DNA from 3 places in the Fictibacillus sp. S7 genome. Region 2 is predicted to be linked to each of the others. Evidence: riboswitches for the same ligand, from Rfam matches in the RefSeq annotation. Region 2 holds a riboswitch; each other region holds the start of a gene.
The links. Region 2 has a riboswitch for thiamine pyrophosphate ahead of thiC (phosphomethylpyrimidine synthase ThiC). Riboswitches for the same ligand answer to the same signal wherever they lie in the genome.
Positions count from the first base shown of each region.

Region 1: another riboswitch for thiamine pyrophosphate. It lies ahead of thiD (bifunctional hydroxymethylpyrimidine kinase/phosphomethylpyrimidine kinase); the one in region 2 lies ahead of thiC (phosphomethylpyrimidine synthase ThiC).
Region 3: another riboswitch for thiamine pyrophosphate. It lies ahead of thiT (energy-coupled thiamine transporter ThiT); the one in region 2 lies ahead of thiC (phosphomethylpyrimidine synthase ThiC).

Region 1 is NZ_QJKL01000001.1:1,550,314-1,560,898, forward strand. It holds gene DMO16_RS07870 (ThuA domain-containing protein) at 1-438, opposite strand, end outside; gene DMO16_RS07875 (hypothetical protein) at 642-869, shown strand; gene DMO16_RS07880 (MFS transporter) at 910-2,136, opposite strand; gene DMO16_RS07885 (MDR family MFS transporter) at 2,229-3,752, opposite strand; gene clpP (ATP-dependent Clp endopeptidase proteolytic subunit ClpP) at 3,870-4,451, opposite strand; gene DMO16_RS07895 (hypothetical protein) at 4,476-4,727, opposite strand; gene DMO16_RS07900 (ArsR/SmtB family transcription factor) at 4,724-5,326, opposite strand; gene DMO16_RS07905 (hypothetical protein) at 5,442-5,684, opposite strand; gene thiE (thiamine phosphate synthase) at 5,749-6,429, opposite strand; gene thiM (hydroxyethylthiazole kinase) at 6,416-7,246, opposite strand; gene thiD (bifunctional hydroxymethylpyrimidine kinase/phosphomethylpyrimidine kinase) at 7,243-8,049, opposite strand; TPP riboswitch at 8,132-8,234, opposite strand; gene DMO16_RS07925 (hypothetical protein) at 8,395-8,634, shown strand; gene DMO16_RS07930 (IDEAL domain-containing protein) at 8,764-8,994, shown strand; gene DMO16_RS07935 (YecA family protein) at 9,138-10,079, shown strand; gene DMO16_RS07940 (APC family permease) at 10,278-10,585, opposite strand, start outside.
Region 2 is NZ_QJKL01000001.1:2,041,108-2,051,692, reverse strand. It holds gene helD (RNA polymerase recycling motor HelD) at 1-1,593, shown strand, start outside; gene DMO16_RS10465 (hypothetical protein) at 1,671-1,892, opposite strand; gene DMO16_RS10460 (SDR family oxidoreductase) at 2,122-2,754, shown strand; gene DMO16_RS10455 (DinB family protein) at 2,880-3,335, shown strand; TPP riboswitch at 3,777-3,887, shown strand; gene thiC (phosphomethylpyrimidine synthase ThiC) at 4,025-5,782, shown strand; gene DMO16_RS10445 (hypothetical protein) at 6,060-6,437, shown strand; gene DMO16_RS10440 (beta-galactosidase) at 6,724-9,189, shown strand; gene DMO16_RS10435 (Gfo/Idh/MocA family protein) at 9,212-10,258, shown strand; gene DMO16_RS10430 (sugar phosphate isomerase/epimerase family protein) at 10,271-10,585, shown strand, end outside.
Region 3 is NZ_QJKL01000001.1:1,230,089-1,240,673, forward strand. It holds gene DMO16_RS06215 (DAK2 domain-containing protein) at 1-139, opposite strand, end outside; gene DMO16_RS06220 (Asp23/Gls24 family envelope stress response protein) at 155-517, opposite strand; gene rpmB (50S ribosomal protein L28) at 751-939, shown strand; gene spoVM (stage V sporulation protein SpoVM) at 1,071-1,151, opposite strand; gene DMO16_RS06235 (thiamine diphosphokinase) at 1,250-1,891, opposite strand; gene thiT (energy-coupled thiamine transporter ThiT) at 1,888-2,460, opposite strand; TPP riboswitch at 2,535-2,642, opposite strand; gene rpe (ribulose-phosphate 3-epimerase) at 2,668-3,315, opposite strand; gene rsgA (ribosome small subunit-dependent GTPase A) at 3,317-4,210, opposite strand; gene pknB (Stk1 family PASTA domain-containing Ser/Thr kinase) at 4,203-6,239, opposite strand; gene DMO16_RS06260 (Stp1/IreP family PP2C-type Ser/Thr phosphatase) at 6,241-7,005, opposite strand; gene rlmN (23S rRNA (adenine(2503)-C(2))-methyltransferase RlmN) at 7,012-8,097, opposite strand; gene rsmB (16S rRNA (cytosine(967)-C(5))-methyltransferase RsmB) at 8,091-9,464, opposite strand; gene fmt (methionyl-tRNA formyltransferase) at 9,461-10,396, opposite strand; gene def (peptide deformylase) at 10,406-10,585, opposite strand, start outside.

The DNA of each region.
Region 1 (10,585 bases), 490 kb from region 2:
TGGCAGTTCGATATATTGTCCGATATTGGCTGCAATCGGATGAGATGGATCAACGACCCAAAGGCGTTCCTTTTCATCTGCTTCGCGCCATTTGAGGTCACATGACGTGCCCATTAATTTTTTGAAAATTTTAGAGAAATGCCCTGAGTGAAGGACAACCAGTCCCATGCCATTCAGCACCCTTTGCCGGACCCGCTCCACTACTTCATCCGATACTTCATCATGGGCGATATGGCCCCACCAGATAAGAACATCGGTATTGTCCAGCACTTCCTGGCTCAAGCCATGCTCTTCTTCATCCAATGTAGCGGTTCCTGTCTGAATTCCTTCATTTTCTAAAAATTGCTGAATAGCTCCATGAATTCCATCCGGGTACACCTCGCGTACTGCCGGATTCTTTTTTTCATGGCGGTTCTCGTTCCAAATGGTTACCTTCATTGGTTACACTCCTTTGATTTATGTAGAAATCCTGTTCTTTCAAAAGGGTAAACGTTTACGTAATTTCCTAAGAACAACTGATGTAAACGTTTACCTATATTTTAATGGACATTGCGTTTTTGTCAATTACTAAAATAAAAAAGGTTTTAAAAATCACGGAAAGGCTATTACTACAGTACATACAAAAAAAGGAGAGATTTCATATGGATAATGATAAAAAGCAAGATAAATTACTGGACCGGAATGATAGAAATGAAGCTTTTGAAAAAAGCCAGAAGAAACAGCTGGAACGTGATCAGCTCGTCATGCCAACCGACGATCTCCCTCTTGAAGACATAAAAGATGAAAGCATAGAAGAACGGAACAAGGAAGAAACGAAAAGTACCTCTTCTTCCGAAAAGAACCTTAATCCTCCAGAAGGAAAACGATAAACGTGAAGAGCCGGCGCCTATGGCGCCGGCTCTTCTCGTGTTACCTGATTTGTTCCATCTCCCATGCCTTGACCGTTTGATCGTTTGGCAAGAGAAAGGTCAATACTCCTGCAAATGGCAAGAAACTCACCAGCAACATAATAAAACGTACGCTGTACAAATCCGCTAAATTCCCCAAAATCACAGAGCCCAAAGCTCCCATCCCAAAAGCCAGCCCAACAATAAGACCAGAGACCATTCCGATACGGCCAGGAAGGAGCTCTTGGGCGTAAACGACGGTCACTGAAAAACTGGACATGATGATAAAACCAAGCAGCAAAAAGATCGGATAAACCCAGAGCAGACTGACATGCGGAAGCAGCATGGCAAGAGGTGCGGAACCGAGCATGGACCAGAAAATCATGTTTCGTTTTCCGAAACGGTCGGCAAGGGGACCTCCAAAAAAAGTACCGGCCACACCTGCAGCCAAAAAGACGAAGATGTAATACTGCGCATGAGAAATGGACAGATGATAGTTTTTAATCAAATAGAACTGGTAAAAATTAGAAATACCCGATACATACCAGGAACGTGCGAAGACAAGAAAAACAAGAAGGCACACAGCAAACGTAATTTGATTCTTTCGTTTGGGGTTCGCCGCCTTCTTTCTGTTTTTGTTGGCAACACGCGGAAAAGCAACCAGCCTTGAACGGTACCAGCCAGACACAAAAATGAGCACTGCGATCGCCAAAGCAGCTACCAACGTAAACCAGATGGCGCCAAATTGGCCAAACGGTACAAAAACCAGCGCGGTCATAACCGGTGCCAGCGATTGACCGGTATTCCCTCCCACCTGATAAATGGATTGGGCAAGCCCCCTCCGTTTTCCTGCTGCCATATAGGCCACTCGTGACCCCTCCGGGTGAAATACTGCAGAACCAAGTCCGATAAAAACAACGGAGAGCAGTATGTATGAAAAATGGCTGGAAAAAGCAATCCCCACCATCCCAGCCAGACTGCAAGCCATGCCCAGTGGAAGCAAAAAAGGTGATGTTTTTTTATCGGTGTACCACCCGACAACGGGCTGCATAATGGATGAGGTCATATTTAGTGTAAACGCGATCCATCCGAGCTGTGCAAACGACAGATTCATAGACTGTTCCAGTATCGGAAAAATGGCTGGAATCACCGATTGCATCGCATCATTCAGTAAATGGACAAAACTAATCGCAAATAAAACCTTGTAAATCGTTTCCGTTGCGGAAGCTTCTTTTTTAACGGAAGCCATAGCCATTCTTTCTTCCTTCTTTCTGTAAACTATTTATATTGTAAAATATTAGCATGGTTTACTCCTTTTTAACAGTAAAAAAGTATCAGAGGTTACCCCTCTGATACTCTTCCGTTACTCATTGATTCATCCGATTCCTTGACGCGGGCCTGCCCCATAAAAAAGATAAACAGCAGCGCAGCAACAACACAAATCAGCGAATAGCTAAACGTGTCGGCAATAGAGTTTGCCAAAACATCCGTCATCTTGTCCAAAACCTCAGGCGGGATTTGTTTCCGCACTTCCGGCTGCAATAACGCCCTTGAGTCCACTGACTTTTGAAACTGACCAAATTGAGGCAGGGCATCCTTCAGCCGATCACTTAACAAATTGTTTTGAATGGTTCCAAAAATCGTGATGCCCAGCGTCATGCCGATGAGGCGGAAAAATGCATTCTGGGAATTGGCGGAGCCTCTCTGTCTGGCGTCCAGCTTATGAACCGAAGCCATGCTGAGCACAGGAAAGGAAAAGCCCACTCCGATTCCGGCAAGCACCATATACAGCGTAACCAGCATTCTTGAAGTGCCCGGATCCATCGTACTGAGCAAATAAACGCCAATCAGAAAAATAACACCCGAGAACATCATGACCTTGCGATAGGAAGAGCGGATCACCGTTCGTCCTCCGGTCTGGCTTCCCACTACCACCCCGATCATCATGGGCATCAATATCAGACCGGCATTCGTCGCTGACCCGCCAAAAACACCTTGAATATAAATAGGAATATACATCGTTGCCAAAATAAACACAGAACCATAGAAGAAAGCGATCGCCTGGCTGGAGAGAAAGAGCCTCTTTTTAAAAAGGGCCAGGGAAACAATTGGATCAGCCGCCCGGCGTTCAGCCAGAATAAACAGAACGAAAAGAACGGCAAACCCGGCCAGCAGGGAAAGAATTAGCGCCGAATCCCAGGCATACTCCTTTCCGCCAAATTCCAAGGCAAACATCAGACTGACAAGCGAAGAAACGAGCAAAACCGCACCAAGATAATCAATTTTCTGTTCACGGTGTTCCAGAGATTCAAAATAGAACTTGATAATGAAAAAGAGGGATAGAAGTCCAAGCGGTAAATTCACATAGAAAATCCAGCGCCAGTCCAGATAATCTGTCAAATACGCACCAAGAAGCGGACCAAAAACACTGGACATGCCAAAGACCGCTCCAAACAGCCCGGTCATCTTTCCACGCTGTTCAACAGGAAAAATATCAAAAATAATGGTGAAGGCAATCGGCATCAGCGCGCCGCCTCCAACTCCCTGAATCGCCCGGTAAAGACTCAGCTGTGTCATGGTGTCTGCGATCCCGCAAAGAACCGATCCGAGAATAAAAAGAGCCAGTCCGGTAATATAAAACTTTTTCCTGCCATACATATCAGACAGCTTTCCAAAAATCAGCATGCTTGCCACAGAAGCAATCATGTATGCGGAAGTTACCCAGATAAATTTCTCAAAATCCCCTAATTCCGCAACAATCGTTCCAATCGCCGTAGCCACAATGGTATTATCCATGGCTGACATCAAAATTCCCAGCAAAAGGCCCGCGACGACAAACTTTTTGCTTCTTTGTTGATTCACCATACATTCTTTCTCCTTGTCATTAATTAATGGACAGCTCTATTCTTTTCTCTTTGGATAGGGCAATACCTGCCAGGGTGAAATAAAAAAGAAAGAGCTTATGAGCTCTTTCCGTTACACCTATAGTTTTTCAATCACTTTGTTAATAATGCCGTAGTCCAGTGCTTGCTGCGCTGTCATAAAGAAGTCTCTGTCTGTATCCTTTTCCACCCGTTCCATCGGCTGACCTGAGCGGTCGGAGATAATTTTATTTAAAATCTCCCGCGTTTGAATAATTCGTTTGGCGTGGATAATCATGTCTGCCGCCTGACCTTCTGTCCCGCCCATCGGCTGGTGAATCATGACTTCTGCATTCGGCAACGCATACCGTTTTCCTTCTGCTCCGGCGATCAGCAGGATAGCGCCCATGGATGCCGCCATCCCGATACATATCGTTGACACGTCTGGTTTAATAAATTGCATCGTGTCATAAATCGCCAAACCAGCAGTAACAGATCCCCCAGGAGAGTTAATATAGATGGATATATCTTTTTCGGGATCTTCTGCTGCCAGAAATAGCAGCTGAGCGACTACAGAATTGGCAACATTGTCATCAATTGGGCTGCCAATAATGACAATTCGATCTTTTAAAAGCCTTGAATAAATATCATACGAGCGTTCGCCTCTGTTCGTGGTTTCAACAACCATTGGCACTAAGTTCATGACCTTTTTCCTCCTGTACGTTTCTTACGCTGCCATGCAGTACGGCGAAGATCCCGTGCTGCCAGCAGCGATTTTTCCAAATCCGGATGTAATGTAGACAACCTTTGATGGCATTTTTCCCTCTGTTTCAATCATGATTTCCGTTCGCAGCTCTTCCCTGTTCTTCTCTTCTTGCTCATTTTTTCTTTCATGAAGGTTGATCACTTTTTCATCCCGCAGTTTTTGTTTCCGGTTCTTTTCCCATACAAGAGAAGTCTGCTTCTTCACGTCGCTCATCCCTGTTTTCCTCCTTCAGGTTTTGGATAAATAGCAATAGACACCTGGTACTCCTCGCCGTTTTCCTTTTCTCCTGATTGATATTTTTCAATTAACTGATGAAGCAGTGAGAAATATTCGTTCATGAATTCATTCCGCTGTTTTTCTCCGCATAAACTGACGGAAGCCTGAAGAACGGCACTTGGAATTTGTGCTTTTTCTGCCTGTTCCATGAGCTGCAGGGCATCTTTTTTTATTGCTTCAGTCAATGATAATACATGAGCCAGGGCATGCTGATCCTGCAACTTTTGTGAAGTCTCCGGTGACAAGCCAAGTGATTCAGACAAAATCAGGGTTTTTGCCACTGCCTGATATAGTACTTCTACCAAATTTCTGACATTCCTTGTGCCCACCTTTTGCACCAGCCCTACTTTTTCAAGTGCTTTCAAGTGATAATTTATTTTTTGCGGTGTTTCGTTTAGCATTTTGGCAATTTCGGTGGCTGAAGCGGGGACTTTCAAGGCAGCTACAATCTCCGAACGAATGGGATGCAAAAGGGCTGCAGCTTGCTCCGGCAATGTGACCAAATACGTTTCTTCTATTCGGGCCTTCTGGTTCACAGCTTCACCTCACTTAAAATAAATGTATTACGTAAAATTATTTTATTACGTTAGGCTTATTTTTGTCAAACCTTTCAAGTTTTAAACAAAAAAAAACAGAAGCGAAAGGCTTCTGTCAATTGATGAACGGCAGAGCCGCCAGAATAATAAAAACCAGCACCATGCCTGAATTAAAATAGAATTCTATTTTCAGTTTAAAATAATAACGTTCCACTGCCCTGAACAAAAAAACAACAGCGAGGATGGCAAAAAGGACGGAAGGGCTGTTTACATAAATGCCATTCCAGAGTGCACTTAAAAAGCTCAACAGTAAAAGCACCATCTCTGCATATGACCAGGCTTTGCTCCGTTTTTTCATAGAGACACCTCTTTCATGCATCGTCGATTTATTGTACGGAACACGCATGAAAACAGTGCCCTTCCTATTTGATAATTTTGTTTAAAGAGTTATTCTGTTTGGCATTCTCTACCGCTTTTAGAAGTTCCCCAGCAGCTTCCGCAGGTTTTAGATGGTTACTGATGGCCGTTATTACAGCTACCCCATCTGCGCCTGCCTGAACGACTCCTGATGCGTTGTCCTTATTGATACCGCCAATTCCGACGATAGGGGCATCTATTCCATTGTCCCGAAGCTCACGAATCACCGAATACCCCATCACCGGCCTTGTATCCGTTTTTGTTCCTGTCGGATAAACCGGACCGACTCCGAGGTAATCGGCACCAATTTCAAGCGCAAGCCGCGCTTCATTCAGATTGTGGACCGAAACACCCAATAGTTTTCCCGGAACGGCGTTACGGATTTCCTCGAGATCTCCGTCTTCCTGTCCGACATGCAGTCCGTCTGCATTCAACTTCTTCATTAAATGAATATCATCGTTAATGATAAATGGAACGTTAAATCGGCCGCATATTTGTTGAAGGGCCATGGCAAGTTCTATCCGGTCGTTTCCTTCCAGACAACCCTCCCCTTTTTCACGGAATTGGAAAATTGTTGCTCCACCAATGAGCGCCTTCTCCAGAACTTCTTCGGCATCTGCTGAACAATTAGTGCTTCCCATAATAAAATATACCTTCATACGATCTTGAAGCTCAGCTTTGTTCATTGCTCTTCCCTCCGTGAACCGTTTCCCATCTTCCTGTCTCGTCAAGTTCTTCAGCACTTAATAGATATAGCTCATCCAAAAAAGCCGTTTGAAAACTCCCAGGCCCGCGCGCAGCGGAAACCGCACGTTCAGCACAAAGACCCAGGTAAGTAAGCGCTCCGGCCATCCGTTCGAATGAAGTCAAATCAGTCGTTACCGATTTGGCTAGAAACAACCCGATCAAAGAGGTGGAGAGGCAGCCCGTCCCCGTCACATAGGAAAGCATCTCATGCCCTCCTCTTATTACCATGGTTTCTGCCCCATCACTCAAGATATCCTCTTTGCCTGTAATCGATACCAAGCAATTCAACTGATTGGCCGCAAAGCGGGCCAGTTCCGAACTGTCCTCTGCCAGGCTCCCGTCTACGCCTTTTCCACTCCATTGTTCTCCACTTAAAAAGGCGATCTCTGCCGCATTGCCGCAGATCACATTTGGAGAGACTTCATCAATAATTTCTGAAACAGCCGTTTTTCTTAACGATGATAATCCCGCACCGACCGGATCAAGTACAACCGGAATTTCACTGGATTTGGCTTTTTTCCCGGCTAGGATCATCCCTTTCACCAAATCCGGCTCAACCGTTCCGATATTCAATATAAGAGCATCGGCAGCCATTACAGCTTCTTCAGCTTCTTCATAATGGTGGGCCATCATTGGGCTTCCTCCTGCAGCGAGAATTCCATTAGCCAGGAAATTCATTGTTACTTGATTGGTCATATGATGAATCAGCGGTTTTTTCAAGCGAATATCTTTTAAAAGATTTGGTAATTTTGTCATTGGTATTTCCTCCTGTAGGCCCAGTGGTTGGTCGGTCCATGGCCGCTTCCCAGATGAAGGGGTACGCTGATGGCTTCCTGTATAAAGGCTTTGGCGGTTTCAACGGCTTCAATCGGAGATTTTCCAACAGCCAGTTCGGCTGTTATTGCAGCAGCAAATGTACAGCCTGTTCCATGGGTTTGTGATGTTTCAATGCGTTTCCCTTCAAATTCAATCAATTGTTCCCCATCATAATACAGATCCACTGGTTCATTTTCATGGGGAAGGTGACCGCCCTTGATGACGATTTGCTTTGCTCCCAAACCATGCAGAAACTTGGCTGCGTCTTCTCTGCCCTGTTTGTCCTCAATCTTTCTTCCGGTCAGTTGCTCGGCTTCTGGAATGTTTGGAGTCAGTATATCTGCGATTGGAAGAAGGTGTTTCTTTAGAGCTTCAATTGCATCCTTCTTAAGCAGTTCTGCCCCTCCCTTCGCGATCATCACCGGATCAACTACCACGTTGGTCCATTTATATTCCTGAATAAGTGAGGATACCGCCTCAATAATTTCGGCACTGAAAAGCATGCCTGTCTTCAGCGCTTCTGGCCTGAGGTCGTCTGCAATACTTTTCAGTTGGTCTACCACCATTTCAACCGGTATAGCATGGATATTTTGGACACCCTTGGTATTTTGTGCGGTGACAGCGGTAATAACTGACATGCCATATGCGCCTAATTCTTGAAAAGTTTTCAAGTCGGCCTGTATACCCGCTCCTCCCCCAGAATCCGATCCTGCTATCGTTAATGCTTTTGGTGTATTGGACATTAGAAAAACTCCTTTTTTCTTTACTTCATATAAAAAGCCGCCCTCAAAAAGAAGGCGGCTTAAACATCATCATTCAGCTGGTCGTCGGTTTAAGCCACTTCCCTACGACGGTATGATCCGTATCAGGTTCAAAGGGTCAAAGTTCACTCTTTTCTCAGCTTCCATAAGCTCCCCTAGTGGTTAGTACTATAAATATTATTTACCCTCTATCGTATCGGACAAATTTAAAAGCGTCAAATTGGAAATATGAAATATGTCGAAAAGTTAGTGAACAGCGTTTAAAAAGAGCGAGTTACGGGCATATTTTATACAACACCCGATAGAAACTCTGGAGGGAGAGAAATTATGAATATAAGAGAGAAACTGCAAAATTTAAAAAACAACCCAGAAGATGTTTATAGTCACGCTCAGTCAGAAGAAACCTTCTCAAGAAATTACACCAATCCAGTCGAAGTCAAATATAACCCTACAGAAGAAGTTTATGAAATGCGAGTTTTTGACATGGAAGGCGGTGAGCAGCTGGAAAGTAAAACTTTCCACTCTGTTGACGAGGTGCTGGCTGATTTAAATCTGGAAAACGAATAAAATAAATCTAAATTTTCAGAATTAAATAGTTGCTATTATCTCATAGGATAAGTATACTAGTAAAAACCCACTAAAGCATTAGCTTTAATCACCCAAGCTTTTGCAAAAATATTCAAGGAGGAATAGAGCATGAAAGATAATACGTCGTATAATAAAGATATGAACGATCTTGTGAAATACAAACTTCAGAAGAAAAATGAACCGTTCGCTTTTAATATGGTTGCTCAGATGATCCTTGATGAGTCCTTGCACGCCCATCAAATTAAACGTTATAAAGAAAAAATAGATGAAGCCCTTGAGAAACGAGATGAAGCAAGTTTCATGAAATTGACCGATGAATACCTTCGCTTCCTGGGGTAAGAAATCAAACCTTTTTGGTTTGATTTCTTTTTTTTTGCCCTCTCCCAGTTGTGCGGCAGTGCAAAAAGTTGCATTATCATGCGTTTATGCTAGTATTTACAAGGTGATTATTTACAACATGAGAAGTATGTACGGAGGGTAACATGAGTAAAGTAAGACGAAACGATCCTTGTCCTTGCGGAAGCGGGAAAAAATATAAACATTGCTGTCAACGGTCGCTGACAACAACAAAGATGAAACAAATGGTTGAAATCAGCCGTCACCTGGAAGGGCTGGCAAAGTTTGCTTTTGACAACTTTCATGAAGACATGGAAAAAAAAACACGGAATTTTATCCAACAATTTAATGTTGATAATGAGCAGGTGGAAACATACGCAAACTTGATGGTATGCTGGCTCATTTTTCATTCAGCGGTTCAGGACGGTAAAACACCCGTAGAACTGTACCTTATGGAACAAAAAGAAAAAGAAGAGCGTCAGGTCTACGAAGTAGTGAAAGAATGGAAGAACACCACCCCTTCACTGTATACCGTTCAGGAACAGCTAAACCGGAACGTTTATAAGCTGAGAGATTATTTCACTCATCAGGAACATACGGTTGAAATCCATTCAGAATCCCTTCCTGAAGTGGAATTACTTGTTGCAGGTTCGCTGATCGCTACAGGGGAACATCAAGAATTTTACATTGATTATGCAAAAATTCCGGTTTCCGCTTCCGATCTATCAGAGAAACTGCAAACCATTCAGTCTGAACAATTAACAATGAAGGACGATTTTCCAAATGTTCTTCACATTCTTTTGTCCAACAAGTCTGCTGTTCCGGTCAATGATTCGGTTTTAGCTCTACTGAAAAACACAGCTTCTTCCGAAATTTATGAAAAGGCCATTCCCCTTTGGGATCAATGGAACAACAGCCAAAAGCTGACCGTTCGAAAAGAACAGCTTTTCGCTGCAGCACTGCATTATTTTGTCAGCAAGCATCTTTTGGAAGAAGGCACATCACAGGCTGAAACAGCTGCCTATTATGATATTTCAGCATCCAGTCTATCCGCCAAATATCGGCAGCTGAAAAATATCATTCAATAAGAGAACCTGCCAATGGCAGGTTCTTTTAACTTTCTGCTGGTTTGTTTTTCTTTCGCAAATCGTTGAACGTATATTACAGAGAGATTAGCCAAAAAAGGGTCTTAATATTTTCGGTTTTTTTGCTGGTTGACTGTTTCAATTTTTGCACCTAATGAAAAAGCTCTGCTGAAAATCAGCAGAGCTTTTTACGGGAATATATTACGCTTTCTTTTGCAGTTGCGGTTCGTGTTCCGTCTGGTTTCTTTTGTTAAGGTACCAGTACAAGGGCAATCCTGCCAGTGTGACAGCAATTGCCGTTAGGCTGTCAGCAGGATTATCAATTATCGTAGCTATCACAATATAACTGGCGCCGATGATGGCAAACGCCGGAACGATTGGAAACAGAGGTACACTGTATGACCTTTTCTTCCCTTTGTTTCGTTTTCTCAAAACAAACAAAGCAAAAAACGCAAATATATAAAAAATATAAATGGCAAATATCGCCATGGCGGACAGGTAATCCGGAT
Region 2 (10,585 bases):
TACCTGCTATACCGTTACAGAGAAACGCTGACAGCCAACCAAATTGTTCTTTTTTCTCCAAACAACGTATTTAACAGTTATGTATCCAATGTCCTTCCTGAGCTCGGTGAGGAAAATATGATGCAAACGACGTTTCAGCAGTATATTCACCATCATTTGGGAAGCTCCTTTCACCTTGAGGATCCGCTCGAACAAATGGAAGCGGTGCTGACAGCTGGAGAGGGTCCACAGGATCAGACAAGGCTGGCCAGTATCCAATACAAAGCGTCTCTGGACTTTATGGATATGATTGAAAAGCTCATTTCTCGTCTTCGTAAAGAGGGAATAATCTTCGAACCGATCAAATTCAGGGGGAAAGTACTCATCCCGGCTGAGGAGATTAAAGAAAAGTTTTATTCCTACGCTCGATCGGTCTCGATTCCGAACCGGATGAAACTTGTATCCGAATGGCTGGTCCGTGAGGTGCGCAAATTCGAAAAAGCCGAAAGAAATGAACCGTGGGTAGAGGAAAAAATACAGCTGCTCGAAAAGGATGTATACGTAAAGCTGTATCAAAAACTGCAAAAGAAAAAGCAGTACTCAGAAAATACATTCAACGATTTTGAAAGAGAGCAAAAGCTGTTATCGGCTTATGTCGTATCAAGAGCATTTAAGCCGCTGAAGAAAAGGATTAAAGCTTTAACTTTCATTAATTTAAAAGCACTCTATATGGCGTTGTTCAAAGAGGATGGATTGGTTTCACCTGCAGAAGTCCCCTCCAGATGGAAACAAATATGCCTGCTTACTGCAAAAACTCTTGCCCAGGGAGAATTGTATTATGAAGATGCTACTCCATTTTTATATTTAAAAGAACGGATGGAAGGTTTTCAGACTAATACTGCTGTAAGACATGTATTCATTGATGAAGCCCAGGATTATTCACCGTTTCAGTTTGCCTTCATACAACGGCTGTTTCCGCGGAGCAAAATGACAGTACTGGGGGATTTAAACCAATCCATCTATGCGCATTCCACAGGAGACGCTTTTCAAATGCTGTACGACCGTTTTGGCAGGGAGAATACAGAGCAGATTATTCTGACCAGAAGCTACCGGTCAACAAGGCAGATTGTAGAGTTTACAAGAGAACTGCTGGATGAACCGGATAAGGTGGTTCCATTCAACAGGGATGGAGAAAAGCCGGTACTGAAGCAATTTTCCGCTTCTAAAGACCATTCCCGCTCAGTTGCAGATACGATTGCGCATCTTCAAAACGAGAAGGTTAAAACGATTGCCGTCATTTGCAAAACCGAACAGGAGTGCAAAGAGGCCTATGAAGCATTGAAGGAACAGGTAGAGGTAGAATTGATGCTGAAAGAATCGTCCTCGTTTAAGCAAGGAACACTGATCATCCCGTCCTATCTCGCCAAAGGGATTGAGTTTGATGCTGTTCTTGTTTATGACGCGTCAAACGAAGTGTATGGAAAAGAAAGCGAACGAAAATTGTTTTATACCGTTTGCACCCGTGCTATGCATGAATTACATCTTTTCGCCAAAGGAGACCTTTCGCCGTTTTTTGAACGAATTCCTGAGGATACCTTTCATGCTGAAAACTAAATGATCAGTTTGTCGAAGCTTGCCGAAATGGCAAGCTTCTGTTATTTTGCAAAAAAAAACACACCCGAATGGGTGTGTTAATTGGCGGCTAGGACTTTATAGCCAATTTCCTCTAACTCCTGAATATCCTCTTTGCTGGTTACGCAAACGGAATCATCATTAACTCTGCAAACAACTGCTTCATTTTCGTGACAATTCTGTAAGGCGCCTACCACCGATTCGTATTCTTTTCCTTGTATCTCTTTTTGTCCAACTGACCAGGAACGCTGCCGGCAAACGTGATTGACTAACGAAACCATGACGGGACCACCTCCGTATTGGTTTATATAAGGGTAATACCACAATTTTAGCATTTTACTCCTGTACAGGCAAAAAGAAATTTAATTGTAACAATTTATCTTTTTATGGCGAAAATTCAGTTATTATGCAACTGAGCATAACGCAGAGATGAGAAGACAAAAGCAGACTAGGAAAAGGTTTAAGAGGGTATGAAAAGGTTATAGCTAGAGTAGAAGGGAGTTTTGAAAAATGATAGTAGCAGTTGCAGGAGCAAACGGAACAACCGGCAGGCTGATTCTGCAGGAGTTGGCCAGAGCAGGACATGAAGCAAAGGCGATCATACGAAAAAAAGAACAGGCCTCAGAACTCGAAAAGCTGGGAGCAGAAACCAGGCTGGCCGATCTGGAAGGGGATCTTTCAGATGCGATCAGAGGGTGTGATGCGATCATATTTGCGGCAGGCTCAGGTTCCAAAACAGGTCCGGATAAAACTATGGCGGTTGACCGGGACGGGGCCATCAAGCTGATGGAAGAAGCGGAAAAGCAGCAGGTGAAGCGGTTTATCATGCTAAGCAGTATGGGTGCCGGAAGTCCTGAAAAAGGCCCGGAAGAACTCCAGCATTATTTGAGGATGAAGGGTGAAGCAGACGACCGGCTGGAATCCAGCAGGCTTCACTATACCATCGTGAGGCCTGGCGCCCTGACCAATGACGAAGGAAATGGGAAAATAAAAATTGGTGAGCAGCTGGGCCAGGGAAGCATCTCCCGGGCAGATGTGGCGAAAGTCATGGTTCAGTCGCTGGACCTGGAGAATGCCAATCATAAGATTTTTGAAATCCTTGAAGGAGACCAGCCAGTAGCCGATGCCCTTAAATCCCTATAAATAAAGAATGGAAAAGGCATGCTCTTCAGGGCATGCTTTTTTCATTTGAGACCTTCTGCACTGCATTTTGAAGGTGTTTTCTGTTAGTGTAGGGAAAGAAGGTTTTTGAAAGGAGAATAAAAGAAATGAACCAAGAACTTTACAGACAATTCGAAATGACAAGAGGATTTTTCGTAAGAAGCATCAGCAAGATTTCACCTGAACTGGTTGATATTCAGCCACAAGGGTATAACAACACGATACACTGGCACATCGGGCACGTGTTAACCGTTACCGAACAGTTTTTATTTGGTAAAGCTTTTGCTTTGCCCGGGAAATATGTCGAATGGTTTGGCAAAGGCTCAAAGCCGTCTGACTGGCAAGGAGATGTTCCGTCCCTCGAGGAATTGACTCCCGAGCTTGAGAAACAGCTTCTCCGCATCAAGGAAATTCCAGAAGAAGCCCTTGAGCAAAAGCTGGAAAATCCGTTCCTTGGGTTGGAAACGTTCCGGGAATTGGCCGCTATGTCTCTTTTCCATGAGTCCAACCATTTGGGCCAGCTGCATTCCATGAAACTATTGCTCGAACGCACACAGAACTAAAATAACCCGGAGAACCTGTTCATGTTCTCCGGGTTATTTATATACACGCAAAAGGCAGAAAGTTACAGAGGTTTTAAGTTTTATGTAAAGTCATCCACCACAAAACGTTAAGTCAGGAGTGAATGACTGAATGTAAAAAATCGATATCATCTTTAATTTTTTCTTTTAATAGATGATCTCTGCAACGTATATATTCGCCAGTGAGCGTAGCGATTTCTTTCATAAACAAAACAACCTCTGTATGTTTTAGCATGCATTCTCCCTGCCTTTATTTGTAATGTATAGTTCTTCTACTCTGTCCCTTCCTCTTTTTTCGTCAAATTAAACCATGTTCTGCGACATTTTTATGATTTAAGAGAAAAAGGTGTACATCAGCCTGTGACAAAAGGCGGATTGCGTGAAAGTTGAATAGAAGCTATGATAACATGGAAAATAAAATATATTTTCTGCTAGGGGAGCCCGTAGCCGGGCTGAGAGAGGGGAGAACGATCCCTTTGACCCTTTGAACCTGATCTGGGTTATACCAGCGTAGGAAAGTAGGAGTCGAAGATAACGGTGTATTTGTATGTATGTTTCTTTGTCTATCCTGTCGGGTTCTATTCATTAGAACCCGGCTTTTTTATTTTACCCGTTGCTTCGCCATTCCCCGCTGCGTGTAGCTCCGACTTTTAACAAGAGGAGGAAGTGGCATGACAGTACAGAACGAAAAAAAGGTTTCATTGAAATCGCAATTCCCTAACAGTGAGAAGATCTATCAGGAGGGAACTCGTGCCGATATCAAGGTGCCCATGAGAAAGGTCAATCTGAGTACCACCCGCGTTTCTGGAGGGAAAGAGGAGAATCCGCCGGTGCTTCTTTATGACACAAGCGGACCCTATACCGATCCGCTTTATACATCGGATGTTGAAAAAGGACTTCCTGTTTTAAGGAAACCATGGATTCAGGAAAGAAATGATACAGAAAATTATGAAGGACGTAATGTGAAGCCCGAAGACAATGGATATAACGAAAAGAATGAACGGAATGCCTATGCTTTCCCTGTTGCTGTAAAACAACCACTGCGTGCACGAAAAAATAAAAATGTAACCCAGATGCATTACGCAAAAAAAGGCATCATCACGCCGGAAATGGAATTCATCGCCATCAGGGAAGGATTGGAGTCAGAATTTGTCCGCAATGAGGTGGCTTCCGGAAGAGCGATTATTCCGGCAAACATCAACCATCCTGAGTTAGAGCCCATGATTATCGGCCGGAATTTCCACGTGAAGATCAACGCAAATATAGGCAATTCAGCAGTAACTTCCTCCATCGAAGAAGAAGTTGAGAAAATGACCTGGGCGACTTACTGGGGAGCGGATACCATTATGGATTTGTCCACTGGAAAGGACATCCATACGACCAGAGAATGGATTATAAGAAATTCACCGGTACCTGTTGGCACAGTCCCGATTTATCAAGCGCTTGAGAAAGTGAATGGCATAGCTGAAGATTTATCCTGGGAGGTGTACAAAGATACGTTAATTGAACAGGCGGAACAAGGGGTGGACTACTTTACTATTCATGCAGGGGTTTTGCTCCGATATGTTCCATTAACCATCAACCGGGTGACCGGCATCGTTTCGCGTGGCGGCTCCATCCTGGCCCAGTGGTGCCTGGCTCACCATGAGGAAAACTTCTTGTACAGTCATTTTGAGGAAATTTGTGAGATCTGCAAACGCTATGACATCTCCATCTCCCTTGGTGACGGTTTGCGTCCAGGATCGATTGCCGATGCGAACGATGAAGCACAGTTTGCCGAGCTTGAAACGCTGGGTGAGCTGACGAAAGTCGCCTGGAAGCATGACGTCCAGGTCATGATTGAGGGACCAGGACATGTGCCGATGCATCAGATCAAGGAAAACGTGGATAAACAAATGGAGATCTGCCATGAAGCGCCTTTCTATACACTCGGGCCGCTAACAACGGATATTGCCCCGGGCTATGATCACATCACATCGGGCATTGGAGCCGCAATGATCGGCTGGTTCGGAACTGCGATGCTTTGCTATGTGACACCAAAGGAACATTTGGGATTACCCAATAAAGATGATGTGCGCGAGGGGGTAATCACCTATAAGATTGCAGCCCATGCAGCCGATTTGGCCAAGGGCCACCCGGGAGCCATGGAACGGGACAACGCACTGTCCAAAGCCCGTTTTGAATTCAGATGGGAGGATCAGTTCAATCTGTCACTTGACCCGGACCGGGCAAGAGAATACCATGATGAAACCCTGCCTGCACAAGGTGCGAAAACTGCCCATTTCTGTTCAATGTGCGGACCGAAGTTCTGCTCTATGCGAATTTCTCACGATCTGCGGAACATGCCTGAACTAAAACAAGAAGCCGAGAAAGAAATGAAGAAAAAAGCAAAAGAGTTTCAGGAACAGGGCTCCAATCTGTATTTATGAAAAACTGTGAGGAGCTTGCCGAACAGGTGAGGCTTTTAGAAAAACAGCTGAAGGAAATACAGTCCCATTGTTCTCACGTTTTCTTTGAAACCTCTGAATCGGACAAACGGACCTGTGTAAAGTGCAGCTTTACTGAAAGAATTTTTTACCGATTTCCTGAAAAGCATTCCTGAACTAGCCGGTGGATGCATATTTCTGGTAAAGGGCACTAAACTAGATATAGTGTGTTTATACAAAGCACTAGATCAAGAATGCAGGTGAAAACGGAGGAATCGGTATGAATAATTGGCTGCAGAAAGCAATAAACTGGACAGAACAAAGACTGGGACAAGCTTCCGAGGGATTCAGGGAAATTTTCAACAAGGTGAAGCAGGAATCCTCAATGAGTGTGAATGACTTGGCTACATTTATCATGCTCCATCCGGAAACCGTAAAAAAAAGGCGGGAATTGCTAGGGCTTACCTTTGCCACCTATACTTTGAAAATGGGAGAGACGGATTTGATTTTGGAGGCAAAAGAGAATTCGTTGCCCAAAGTACTGGAATGCCTGGTGATCAACAAGAATAAAGTCATTTCCCATTATCGTTCCTATGACAAAAAGAACAAAACAATAATGGCTGTGCCGGATGACATTAAAAACTATCATAGTCACTGAAGAACCGTCTGCCAAAAGGCAGACGGTTCTTCTTATTCAGGACATAGAAAGATTTTTGAGAATATTTTAAAAAGTACTTGTAAGAAAAGAGGAATCATATTAATATTAAATCGAAACGTTTCACTTTTTGCCCTCCTATTTTTTAATCATCAAGAAGACTGATTACCTCAACAATGTAAGCGATTCCAAATAAATGAACCGAACACCTTATTTTTTTACACTGTTTCGAAACGTTTCTATTCATAAATAGAAATTTTTGGAACAGGGGGGAATTGGAGGAAAAGATATGATCGAAATCAAAGAAAAACAAATATGGATTGATGGATCTCCTCAGATCATTATGTGCGGTGAAATTCACTATTACAGACTCGACAGGGGCGATTGGCAGGACCGCATCATCAAACTGAAGCAGGCGGGATGCAATGCGGTGGCCTCGTATATTCCATGGATTTGCCACGAGCCAGTGGAAGGTGAACTTGATCTAACAGGGAAGACCAGACCAGAGCTTGATATCGGTGGATTTATTGATTTATGCAAAGAAAACGGTCTTTCCTTCTTTGCACGCCCGGGACCTTTTATTATGGCTGAGATGAAAAATGAGGGAATCCCTTTTTGGGTCTACGAAAAGCATCCGGAGATCATTCCAGTCACATGGGATGGCCGGGATATCCAAACAAGGACGATTGATTACCTGGCTCCTTCCTTTTTGCAGGAAACACGCCAATGGTATGAAAAAATCATGGGGATCATTGAACCAAGGCTGCTTCAAAACGGAGGCAATGTGATTGCGGTGCAGCTCGATAACGAAATCGGCATGCTCTCATGGGTCAGCAATTCACCAGACCTTACCGATCAGCTGATTGACCACTTTTGCGTGTACCTTGAGAAACGCTACAGCAAAGAACAGCTCAAATTGCGCTATCCGTTTTCACTTGCTTCCACCCAGGAGCGAAACGAACAAATCAGGTCACCGAAAGAAGATTACAGCGCAGAATTAATGAACGATCTGGGTTATTACATGAGGCACCGTTTTTCAGAGTATGTTGCCACACTTCGTTCTTATGCAGAAGAGTTCGGGGTCAAGGATATTCCGTTTGTCGTCAATATTCATGGCACTAGCGGCGGCCGGGGATTCACCTATCCGATCGGCATCAGCCAGCTTTATGAATCCTATACCCAGGATGACGGATACCTGTCAGGCTCGGATATCTATTTCGGCGACCTGAACATGACAACTTTTCAGGATCTCTATTTGATCAATGGCTTTATGGATGCGGTCCACCGGGAAGAACAGCCGCTTACCTCTGTTGAGTTCAATTGCGGTGACGGGAACTTTGGAAGTACATACAGCGACCGGTATGACCCATCTGCGGTGGATTTTAAAATTCGCATGTGCATCGCACAGGGGAACAGGCTGATCAACTACTATCTGTTTACCGGAGGACGCAATTACAGAATGGATCAGGAATTGAAGGATGGAAATGACCGTATCGCCTTTACCGGCGAACGCCATGGATTTGCAGCCCCGGTAAGCCCCGAAGGGGAATTGAACTACACCTATGATCGGATGGCGAGGGTGACAAAAACGGTCATGGCTTCCTCAAACAAGCTCGCAGAAATGGTTGAGGAACATGACGGGGTGTCCTTCGGCTTTATTCCTGACTATTATATGACCGAATCCTTCCATCCGAACAGTAGCAGGATGAAAGAAATGATTCAAAATCTCGAAGCTTACCGGTCAGGCGGGGGATGGGAAATCGTGGCACGGGCTATGCTTTTAGCCGGCTACAGATTTGGTGCAACGGATATCCAGAACAAGCCTCTTGACCCTGAAGGAACTCCCGTTTTAGTCTTGCCGTCTGCCGCTTATATGGCAGCAAACATCCAGGAGAAGCTGGCGCATTTTGTTAAAGACGGAGGAGGCCTGTTGCTTTATGGTGAAGTTCCCACAATGGATATGGAAGGGCAGGACTGTACTATTTTAGCAGATGCCCTGGGCGCCGAACCGCTGGGAACGGTAAAAGAAGAACAGCATTACTATTTGTCTGTTGTTGCCAAAGGATGGGCCGCTCCCCGTCCGGAGGTGAGGGCTAACCGTGCTCACACGTACAGGCTAAGGAGCGGGGAACCCATCCTGACGGTCTACGGAACAGACGAGGTGTGCGGATTTGAAACAATGGCCGGCAAGGGCAAAGCGATCGTTATCGGATCATCCTACAGCTGTGATATCCGGCTGTTCACGGAAGCACTTGAGAGACTCGGGGCGAGTGCCAACCTGATTCATGACTTCAAGGATCACGGCATTTTCATGACATCGACGATCAATAAGGACGGGGAACGCTTTTACCACCTGTTAAACCTTGATGGCTTTGATAAAGAGCTGCACCTGTACCAAAACGGCGAAGTGCTTTTTGGAGGCAAAAAGCTTTTGCTGCAAAGCAAAGACGGTTTGATGCTTCCGGTCAATATGACGTTGAAAAACGGAATAAAAATTCTTTATTCCACGGCAGAAATCAAAGAGATTAAAGACGAAGCCGTAGATTTCCGTTTGACACAGAAGGAAGATGTCATTGTTTTTGAAGGGGCTCCTGAACTCCTGCCGTCAGAGGAATTTGATGTTGTAACAGAAGGAAACCAAACGATTATTACTTCAAAAAAGCACGCGAAGATAGATGACCACCTGATCGTCCAGACCGTTTCAGGTTCAAATGTAATAGGCGATCAAAGAAATGTGGCAGTACAAAAAAATTAATCTTAATTTGGGGGAATCCGATATGGGTAAATTAAAAATTGGTGTAATTGGCTGCGGAACGATTGCAAAATACAGGCATCTGCCGGAATATGACGCAAACCCGGAAGTGGAACTCGTGGCGGTTTGTGATCTGGTGCCGGAGAGAGCAGAGGCATATGCGGAGCAGTACGGTGCGAAGGCATTAAGAGACTACAACGAACTGCTGCAAATAGAAGAATTGGATGCTGTCAGTGTCTGCCTTCCAAACTATCTTCATGCGCCTGTAACTATTGATGCGTTGAATGCCGGCAAGCATGTGCTGTGCGAGAAGCCGATGGCCACTTCCCGGGAAGAAGCGGAGCAAATGATCGAAGCTGCCGCACAAAACGGGAAAAAGCTGATGATCGGCCACAACCAGCGCTTTGTTGCCGCTCACAAAAAAGCGAAAGAACTGATTTCCTCCGGTGCAATCGGAAAAATCTACAGCTTCCGCACGGCCTTTGGACATGCAGGACCTGAGGGCTGGAGTGTGGATGGAAGGGACAGCTGGTTTTTCAGAAAGAGCGAAGCGTTTATTGGCGCAATGGGAGACCTTGGTGTTCATAAGACGGATCTTTTGCGCTTTTTGCTCGGACAAGAAATTACCGAGGTAGGTTCCTTTGTTGTAACCCTTGCCAAAGAAGATACAGACATTGATGACAACGCTGTCTGCATTTTGAAATCCGAAAGCGGTATCATCGGTACGCTTGCTGCCAGTTGGTCATATTACCATGCCGACAATTCCACAATCATCTATGGAGAAAAAGGAATACTTCGCCTTGAAGAAGACCCGGAGTTTTCGCTGATCGCACAATATACAGATGGTGAAGTGGTTAAATATGAGCTCGATAAAATACAGACCAATGATGCGGGGGGCCAGCACAGCTCTCACGTCATCGACGCCTTTGTCCGAAGTGTTGTTAACAATGAAGAACCGCCGGTGAACGGAGAGGAAGGCATGAAGTCGCTGAATGTAGTCCTTGCAGCACTGGAATCGAGCGAAACAAAGGTCATTGTAAAAACAGAAGAAACGACAGCATTGCTGCAATAGGGAGGGGTCAATATGCAAAGAAAAGCCTTACAGCTTTATACGATCAAAGAACTGTGTGAGAAAGACTTTATCGGAACGCTGAAAAACGTGGCGCAGTGGGGATATGAAGGTGCCCAGTTTGCCGGATTTTATGATACACCAGCGGGTCAGCTGAAAAACACGCTGTCTGAACTGGGATTAAAGCCTGCAGGAAGTCATACCGGTCTGGACCAATTAAAAGAAGATTCCCTTAAGCGGCAAATCGAATACAGCCATGAAATTGGGAACGAGCTTATCATTCTGGCTTATTTGACAGAAGAGAACAGACGGAACCTGGATGACTATAAA
Region 3 (10,585 bases), 810 kb from region 2:
TCATATTGGTCCCTGTATCTCCATCTGGAACAGGAAAGACATTAAGTGCATCAATCATTGCTGCATTTTTTGATAAGTTTGCGGCACCGAGTGCAACCATGGCCGCAAACTTTTTACCGTCTAAAACTGTTAAAGACACAAACTTTCCTCCTAACTAAGGGGTTGTAACCCTGACACCTTGAACAAAGATGTTAACCGAATCCACAGACAGACCCAGCATTTGATCAAGTGTATACTTCACTTTGGTTTGAACATTATGGGCTACTTCTGAAATCTTCGTTCCGTAGCTTACGATAATGTACATATCAATATGTACTTCTTCTTCTTCCTGTCGAACCACAATTCCCCGAGAGAAGTTGTCACGCCCTAAAAGCTCGGTAATGCCATCCTTCAGCTGCTTTCTTGACGCCATGCCAATAATTCCGTAACAGTCAATTGCGGCTCCTCCAGCAATGGTTGCGATGACTTCCGTAGAAATGTCAATCTGGCCGTATTTGTTCTTCATTTCAATGGACACGATGAATCCCCCTTTTTATGAATCAATTATGGCTAACCCTCATTTTACTATATAACTATGTTTTTTAAAAGGACATCTCCATTTGACAACAGCATCAAAGTTATGTCAAGCATTTTTACTTGAAATGCATAAATTCATTTGTTGCTTTTCTTTAGTGGTCATGCTACTATAGGTTAGTATTTAACATACGACTGATATGATACAGTTTTACTGTTATAAAGGAGGTACACAATATGTCACGCAAATGCTACGTTACTGGAAAAGGCCCTAAAACAGGAAACAAGCGTTCACACGCCTTGAACAAAACCAAAAAGAGCTGGGGAGTTAACGTTCAAAAAGTCCGCATTTTGGTTGACGGCAAGCCGAAACGTGTATATGTTTCTGCACGTGCCCTTAAATCCGGAAAAATCGAACGTGTGTAAATGCTCATAAAACAACGGGTTCCCCGTTGTTTTTTATTTTGCAAAAAAAAAGGAAAGGCACCCTCTTTGACAGGGTGCCTTTCCTTTTTTAATAGATGTTGTACATAAAATAAGGTGCCGGTCGTCCTCTTTTATCCTTTTCTAAACGAACCTAAAACCGCACGTACAAATCCTCCTAAAAACCTAGGCAGTTTAATGGTGTAAAATTTCATCATACCCCTCCTCCAGGCCCTTAAAAAATAAGACATTCCTTGTAAATATATTCATCATATAAAAAATAGTACCATGCGGCCTGCCGTTAAAGATTAATTTAATCATGGCTCTTTATGAACATTAATATGCCGCCAGAGAAGGAATAAGTACCATTTTTATTTACAAGCTCATTGGATATGCAAAGGGTGGAACCCATTGGCAAATATTGCTGTTTCAATGGGTATTTAAATCCGGAAAGCGAGAGGCCATTCACCGGCCCGTTAAAGGGAAGAAAGGAATGATAGGGGTACTCCGGTTCATTCACGGCCTCATATGTCCCGGGTGCTTTCAGGCTGATTGAATTTTGACTGTCGCGGATCTCGATCGGCACACTCTGTTCAAGGCCCAAAAGCAGAAGCTGGATATTGGCCAGTTCATGATCGAGCCTGCCGCCAGTCGCGCCAAGCAATATGATTCCTTCCGGCTGTTCGTCAACCGCCCATTCGAGGGCCAGTTCCAGGTCGGTTTTGTCCTTTTCGCTGTCATATTCAAATACCGGGAGTTCATAAGAGGACATCCATTCCCTTTCCCTGCTGTCCAGTGAGTCAAAATCACCAAAGGCATAATGAGGCTTGATGCCTTTTTTCAGCAGATGGTACACCCCACGATCAACTCCTACCCAGACGGAGTCATTTACAGGAAAACAAGAAAAGTCCGGATGCTTCTCTTCCGGACCTCCTGCTACAATGATGATATTCATGCTGCCTGTGTTACTCCGCGGCCCGTGTGATGAAGAAGGCGAGGCGCGGTTTTCGTTAAGAAAAGGAACGCCACAATGGTGATAAGAGCAACCGGAATCATGTAGGAAACATTATAGATTACTGAATACACAAAAGGATTCATTCCTTTCGGAGCGTATGCTGCAAAGAAAATGACACCTGAAACCACGTGAGAAGCAAGACGGAGCACGCTTCCAAACAAGATTCCAGCCACAATGGCTGACATTCTTCTTTTTGGCGAAGATACGGCATTGACTCTGAAAACTCCTGCAAAACCAGCAAGCAAAAAGGCCAGCGGATAATCAAGAATCAAGGAAGCCGGATGAATGCCCGCTGTTCCGTCAATCAGCATTTTGACCATTCCTACGATCAGGCCTGTGGCGACCCCCCCGGATACTCCTCTGCGGAACGCCATTAGAAAAATCGGCAGCATTTCCAGAGAAACCGATCCCCCATAGGCCCAAATCCCTTTAAATTGTACAAAGCTTAAAATGATGGCCAGTGCGGACATCATTGCGATTTCGGTTAAAAACCCAATCCGTTTTGTCATATTGTTCTCCCCCTAACATAGTTAAGAAAAGAAAAAAGCAACCGGCATGTGAATGACGGTTGCTTTTTAATGAAACAACAGCGACTCCACATTCCTACGCAAGCATGATCTTGCTTCAGGTTCTAAGGGTCGGGAACTTACTCCCCTCTCAGCCCCTTTATGGGACTCCCCCTGTGGTTACTTCTCTCAGTTCTTTATACCCATCTATTATACACCACGAATGGCCTGAATTGCACCTTTTATGTCCTTTTTCCCATAAATGGCCGATCCCGCAACAAGGACAGTCGCTCCCGCTTTTTCACAAAGGCGTGCGGTTTCTGCATTTACGCCCCCGTCAACCTCGATCTCGACATCAAGACCCTTTTCGTCGATCAGGGTTCTGAGTTCCTTGATTTTTGATAAAGATTCTTGGATAAAAGACTGTCCTCCAAAGCCCGGATTGACCGACATGATTAAAACAAGGTCCAATTCAGGAAGAACATGCTTAATCGTATCGATCGGAGTGGCAGGGTTCAGTACAACCCCCGCTTTTTTTCCATGCTCTTTAATCAGCTGGATGGTCCGGTGCAGATGCGGGCACGCTTCTACATGAACCGTAATGATGTCGGCTCCTGCCTCTGCAAAATTAGGAATATATTGATCCGGATTTTCAATCATCAAATGGACATCAAATGTCAGATCTGTCAACGGGCGAATCGCGTTTACCACAAGCGGGCCCATCGTAATGTTTGGTACGAAATGACCGTCCATCACATCTATATGGATGTAATCGGCCCCGCTCTCATCAGCTGCCCTGACTTCTTCGCCCAGCTTCGAAAAGTCAGCGGACAGTATGGATGGCGCAACTTTTATCATGTTAGTACCTCCGTTTTTGTTCCTTGATTTCCTGTAAAAATTCCAAGTAATGGTCATAGCGGAAGCGGGGAATCTCCCCTTCTTCCACGGCTTCTTTTACCGCACATTTCGGCTCCGAGCTGTGTGTGCAGCCCCGAAACTTGCAATCCGATACTCTTTCTTTCATCTCCGGAAAATTATAAGAGAGCTCTTCGGTTTCAATTTCAACAAAATCCAGCGAACTGAATCCCGGTGTATCGGCAATCAGTCCTTCACCATATGGAAGGAGTTCTACATGCCTGGTCGTATGCTTTCCCCTGCCCAAATGGTCGGAAATATCATTGGTCTCCAGCATAAGCTCGGGCATCAGTGCATTCAATAGAGACGACTTTCCAACTCCCGACTGTCCGGCAAACACACTGGTTTTGCCTTTAAAAATGGGTTTGATCGCTTCCATTCCAGCGAGCGACATGGCAGAGGTTGGAAGGACATCATATCCCAGCTTGCGGTAGGCTGTGATATAATTTTCAATTTCCTGCTGGTACTCGTTACTCTCGATCAAATCCATCTTTGTAATGCATATAACCGGCTGTATGCCATTATCCTCGATGTGGACAAGAAAACGGTCGAGCAACGCTGTAGAAAATTCCGGCCGCACTGCAGAAAACACTAAAATAGCCTGATCGACATTCGAGATGGGCGGCCGGTTCAATTCATTCTTTCTCTCTTTCACATCGAGTATATAGCCATCCGTAGGGTTGGTAGATTCAAACACAACCCAGTCCCCCACCACAGGAGTAATTTTTTTCTTTCTGAAATTCCCCCGTCCTCTGCATTGAAAGACCTCGTCATTGAAAAGCACATAATAAAAACCAGCGACTGATTTTATAATTCTTCCTTCAGTCTTATTATTCATTATTCTCTCCTTTGAAATTTCCTTCCTTTGCATCTTTATAGTTAAACGTTTTGGCTGCTTGCTCTTTTCCGTTTAAATATACCGTATAGGACGCATCCTTTTCTGGTGAAACCGTGAGCGGCACCATATATTCTTTCGTTTTCGAAATTTGTTCTTCCACAAATACAGCATTATCCTTTTTGGCATCACTGTAAACAATTCTTACCCGAAATTGTTGGTTCTCATCTTCTTTGGACACTTCCACGGTAATTTTGTTGTTAAACGTGATTTCCTGGTCCTGTGGTTCTTCGCCCGAATCTGGCTTTTCCGGTTTATCTTCCGGCTTTTCTGGCTTCTCTTCAGGCGGTTTAGGTTCAGGCTTCTTCCCCTTGGAAATGACGACATTTACTGTTGATCCCTTTTTTACAGTGGTATACGGAGAAGGCTTTTGTGAAATGACTTTTCCTTCCTCGACCGAATCCGAATATTCTTCTGAGAAATCAACATTTAGTCCTTCCTGGGAGATGTAATTTTGCACATCTTCTTTGGATGAATTCGCCAAATTTTCAAGCTGAACGGTTGGCGGTCCTGTGCTTACCCGAAGGATGACCTGAATTTCACTCGGATTGACCTTTTCGCCTTTTTCGGGACTCTGGGATACTACTTCCCCTTCTGGTGTTTCTTCTGACTCTACTGGTATCGTTTCAATATTTTTCGTATTATATCCTTTTTCATTCAGCAAATCTCTTGCTTCTTCTTCCTTCATGCCAGTCAAATCTTCCATGTCTACCTTTTTAAAGCCTTTAGAGACATAGAGTGTGACCGAGCTCCCCTCTTTTACCATGGACTGGGCTTCAGGGTCCTGTTTGATGATTTTGCCTTGTTCAACTTCATCGTCATACAGGTCTTTGCGCTCCACTTTAAGTTTCAGGTTAACAAGCTTGTCATAGCCGTCGGCGTAGTCTTTATGAACTACATTGGGGACTGACACGTCTTTAACTTTAAACATCCCTGGCATGACAAAAGCGGCAACCCCCGCAACAGCAAGCAAAAGTATAAGAATGAGCAGAATCATTCGCCACTTTTTCTTCTTTTTCTTTGGTGCCGGAGGATATTCCGGTTTAGGCTCAGGTGCTTTTGCCTCCGCCTCTTTTGTCATGGAGACCGGAGCCATAATCCTTGTCGCATCAGCAGATTCATCAAAATCACTCCACCGGTCCTCATTCAGCCGGTGAGGTGACAACGCCGTGTCAAGGTCATCCATCATCTCAAGGGCACTGTCATACCGGTAGACCGGGTTTTTGGTCAGGGCTTTAAGGATAATGTTTTCCACACTTTGCGGAATTTCCGGATTAATTTTCCTCGGTTCCGGAACATCTTCCTGCAAATGTTTTAATGCGACAGATACAGGCGACTCTCCAGTAAACGGGACTCGGCCGGTCAGCATTTCAAATAGTACGACTCCCAGTGAATAAATATCCGATTTTGCGTTGGCTACGCCTCCGCGGGCCTGTTCGGGTGAAAAATAGTGAACCGAGCCCAAAACCGAATTGGTGTGTGTGATGGTCGCCGATGTGATGGCAAGTGCGATGCCAAAATCGGTAACCTTGGCCACTCCGTTTTCATCAATGAGAATATTATGTGGTTTAATGTCTCTGTGAATGATTCCATGTTCATGGGCAGCAACCATACCCGAAGCGATCTGCTTGATAATCTGGATGGACTCCTCTACAGACAGCCGCCCTTTTTCACGTATATATTGCTTTAACGTTTTCCCCTTTACGTACTCCATCACAATGAAATAGACATTGTTTTCTTCACCCACATCAAAGATGCTCACAATATGGGGGTGATCCAGGCTGGTTGCAGCTTCTGCCTCTCTTTTAAACCGCTTGATAAACTCCTCGTCGTCCGAAAATTCCGATCGAAGGATTTTCACGGCCACATCACGGTCCAAAATAAGATCTTTGGCCCGGTAAACAATGGCCATTCCGCCATCTCCTATGACTTCGAGCAGTTTATAGCGGCCGCTGATTCGTTTGCCAATCATGCTAATTTACTCCCTTTTGCTGTTCATCGGGAGGGTAACGGACAAGCCCAATCGTAATATTGTCTTCTCCTCCGGCTTCATTTGCCAGGTTTACGAGGCGGTCCACTTTTTGATCCAGCGAGAGGCTGTCATCACTTACAATGGATTCCATCATATCCCGGGATACTTTATTCGATAATCCGTCCGAACATAGAAGCACGAGGTCGCCTTCGCCCCATGAAATGGTCTGGATATCCACCTCAATGACATCGTCGGTTCCCAATGCCCGGAGGATGACGTTTTTTCTGGGATGGTTTTCTGCTTCCGTTTCGGACAATTGTCCTGAACGGACGAGTTCATTGACAAGCGTATGGTCCTCCGTTTTTTGAATAAGCTTGTTTTCGGAAAAATAATAAACACGGCTGTCGCCTATATGTAATATCGTTAAATAAGAAGGGGTGCACAGCGTTCCGACAAGAGTCGTACCCATTCCATTGCAATCGGCATTGCTGTTGGCATACTGAAAAAGCTCTAAATTCGTATTGGTTACCGTCTTTAAAAGCCATTCTTCTGCTTTTACCGGGGTTTCAATTTCATCTTCTGTGATCGAATTCCACGCCTTTTCAAAAAGCTGAATCGTTTTGGAACTTGCCACATCTCCGGCCTTATGGCCACCCATCCCATCGGCAATAAGGGCAAGAAAGTGTTCACCTTTTGTGAACACTCCCCCGCTGTCTTCATTATGCTGACGAACTTTACCTGTATCTGTCTTAAATGCGTACTGCAAAATACGTCACCTCGTCTCTTCCTGACGCTCCTTTGCCCGTAACTGCCCGCAAGCTGCGTCAATATCATGCCCCTGCTCTCTTCGAAGAGTCGCATTGACACCACGTTTTTTTAAGGTTTCCAAAAACTTAAAGATCTGGTTCTTTGGCGTGCGGACATAATCACGCTCCGGTACATAATTCACTGGAATCAAGTTTACATGGCATTTTACACTTTTAATGAGGTCTGCCAGTTCCTCGGCATGTTCTACCTGGTCATTCACGCCGCCGAATAATCCATATTCAAATGAAACCCTGCGTCCGGTTTTTTTAATGTAATAACGGATGGAATCCATGAGCTCATTCATCGGATACATCCGGTTCACAGGCATGAGTTTGCTTCTGATTTCCGTATTTGGAGCATGCAGTGACACGGCAAAATTGATCTGCATGCCTTCATCGGCAAATTTATAAATATAAGGCACGATTCCACTGGTTGAAACCGTAATATGACGGGCTCCGATATTGAGGCCCTTATCATGGTTGACGACTTTCAAAAATTTAATAAGGCCGTCATAGTTATCAAAAGGTTCGCCGATTCCCATGATGACAATCGAGCTTACCCGCTCCTCTGTGCCATCAAGGGCACGCTGAACCTGAAGCACCTGAGAGACAATTTCTCCAGCCAGCAGGTTCCGTTTTAACCCGCCGAGCGTTGACGCACAGAACGTACATCCCAGACGACAGCCTACCTGTGTGGTCACACAGACGCTGTTGCCATAATCATGGCGCATCAAAACAGTTTCGATGGAATAGCCATCCTGCAGCTCAAACAAAAATTTGATTGTGCCATCGGAGGATTCCTGGCGGGCCACTTCTTTCATCGGATGAATATGATAGGTTTCTTCCAATTTCTCACGAAGCCCTTTTGGCAGGTTTGTCATTTCTTCAAAGCTTGTTACTCGTTTCTCATAAAGCCAATTGTAAATCTGTGCTGCACGGAATTTCGGTTCTTTAATTTCAGATAGCCAGTTTTCCAGATCACTTAACTCAAGTGAAAAGATGGAAGGCATAATCGCCGGGTTCTGCTGTTTTTCACTTAACGGTTTTAACATTGGGTTTCACCACCAGTTGTAGTCTTTTTCTTAAAGCAAGCAAGGTAAAAACCATCACTGTTAAAATATTGAGGAAGGATCTGTACTTGGGCTTGTGCAGGCATCACAAATGGTTTTAATGCTTCAGGCAGCCTCTCACTGAACTGGCTGTCCCATTCAAAATCGGGATGCTTATCCAGGAACGCTTCGGCAATCTCATGATTTTCCTCTTTATCGACGGTACATGTACTGTAAAGCAAGGTCCCGCCTGGTTTTAACAGTTTTGCTACTTTAGCTAAAATTTGCTGCTGTATCTCAGCAATTCGATGTATATCTTCTTCTTTTTTGGACCATTTAATGTCCGGTTTTTTCCGGATGACACCAAATCCGCTGCACGGTGCATCTACGAGTATTCTGTCAAACGAACAGGAAGCAAATTTTTCTCCTGCTTTACGGCTGTCCAGCGCCTCTGTTGCTATGTTGCCCAAATGAAGGCGCCTCGCCTGCTCGTCGATCAGTTTTACCTTGTGCGGATGGAGGTCAAGCGCCGTCACCGCGCCCGTATTGTTTAACAGTTCGGCGATATGCGTTGTTTTTCCTCCAGGAGCCGCACAGGCATCCAGTATTTTTTCGCCTGGCAACGGACCAAGGGCCCGTGCCACAAGCATTGAGCTTTCGTCTTGTATTGTAACATATCCTTCCTTAAATAAAGAAGAATGTGAAAGGCCGCCTTTATTTATCCGGACGGCATCAGGAGAAAGTTCCCCCTTGCTTCCCGCAATGCCTTCCTTTTCAAGGGACTTAAGCACCTGGTCACGGTTCGTCTTCATCACATTGACTCTTCCTGTAACAGGAGATGGCTTTGTATTGGCCATACACATTTTCTCTGTTTCATGAAGTCCGTATTGTTCAATCCACCGGTGAACAAGCCACTGGGGCATGCTGTATTGAAGGGACAGCCGTTCCTCATCGTTTTCAATGACTGAGATATCTCTTGTTCCCTCCCGCTGTATTTTTCTCAATACACCGTTAACCATGCCAGAGATCCCTTTATGGCCCCGCGCTTTTGCGATTTCCACGGCTTCATTGATAATGGCATGATCCGGAATCCGGTCAAGATACACCATCTGATACAGGGACATGCGGAGAAGAACAAGCACCCATTTGTCCAGTTTTTGAAGGCCTTTTGCCACAAAAGGCGCCAATAGATAATCCAGCGTGTTTTTCCGTTGAACGGTTCCGTATACCAGTTCGGTTAAAAGGCCTGTATCCTGCTGACTCAGTTTTGCTTTCTGGATCGACTGGTTGAGCAGAAGATTGCTGTAAGCCTGGTTCTGTTCAATCTTTAACAGCACATCCACTGCTGTATTCCTCACATTTTGTTTCAAGCGTCTTCACCCAGCCTTATCCCGGGCTTAAGCTTCGCACCCTGTAAAAACTGGGTGGCAGCCATGCGTTTTTTTCCGGCAGGCTGTAGGTCAGTAATGAGTATCCCTGTGGAATCCCCGGTGTTGACAACGAACCCTTCTTTGTTCGTTTCAAGAACTGTACCGGGTTCAGCTTCTGCACCTGTTCTTACTTTTTTTCCCCACCATACTTTCAACGGTTGTCCGTTTAGTTTCGTAAAGGCGACCGGCCAGGGATGCATGCCCCTGATCTGGTTGTAAATGGCTTCACCACTTTTGGACCAGTCAATCTCTTCCTGCTCTCTTGAAATATTATAAGCATACGTTACTTTTGATTCGTCCTGCTTGATGGGTGTCAGTCTGCCCTCAATCAAATCAGGCAAGGTTTTGGTAAGCAGATCGGCACCGGCATTGCTTAATTTTCGGAACATGCTATCCACATGGTCCTCTTCTTCGATCGGAACCTTGACCTGTGTCAGGATATCTCCTGCGTCAAGCTTATCGACCATGTACATAATGGTAACACCGGTTTCTGTTTTTCCATCAATGATACTTTGGTGAATCGGTGCTCCACCTCGGTATTCAGGCAAAAGCGAAGCATGGACATTAACACAGCCGTATTGAGGTGCCTGCAAAATTTCAGAAGGAAGAATTTGTCCATAAGCAGCCGTAACAATCAAGTCCGGCTTATACTCTAGTACTTCTTCATATTCAGCTCTCAGTTTTTTCGGCTGCAGCACGGGGATTCCGTGTTTCATGGCCTCTTCTTTTACCGGAGTCGGCTTAATTTCTTTTTTTCTGCCTTGAGGCTTGTCCGGCTGCGTTACCACTGCGGCAACCTCATAGCCATCTTCTACAAGTCTTCTTAAAACACCGACCGAAAAATCCGGGGTTCCCATAAAAACAATTTTCATCTGTAACTCCTACCTTTCAAACTCTCCAGGTTCGTAGTACGAACTGACCTTGGAGGTGAACAATATGCCGTTCAGGTGGTCAATTTCATGCTGCAAGGCGCGCGCAAGAAAGTCTTCCGCCACTATGGTAAATGTTCTTCCGTTTCTGTCCTGTGCCCGTACGGTTACTTTTTGGTATCGTTTCACATC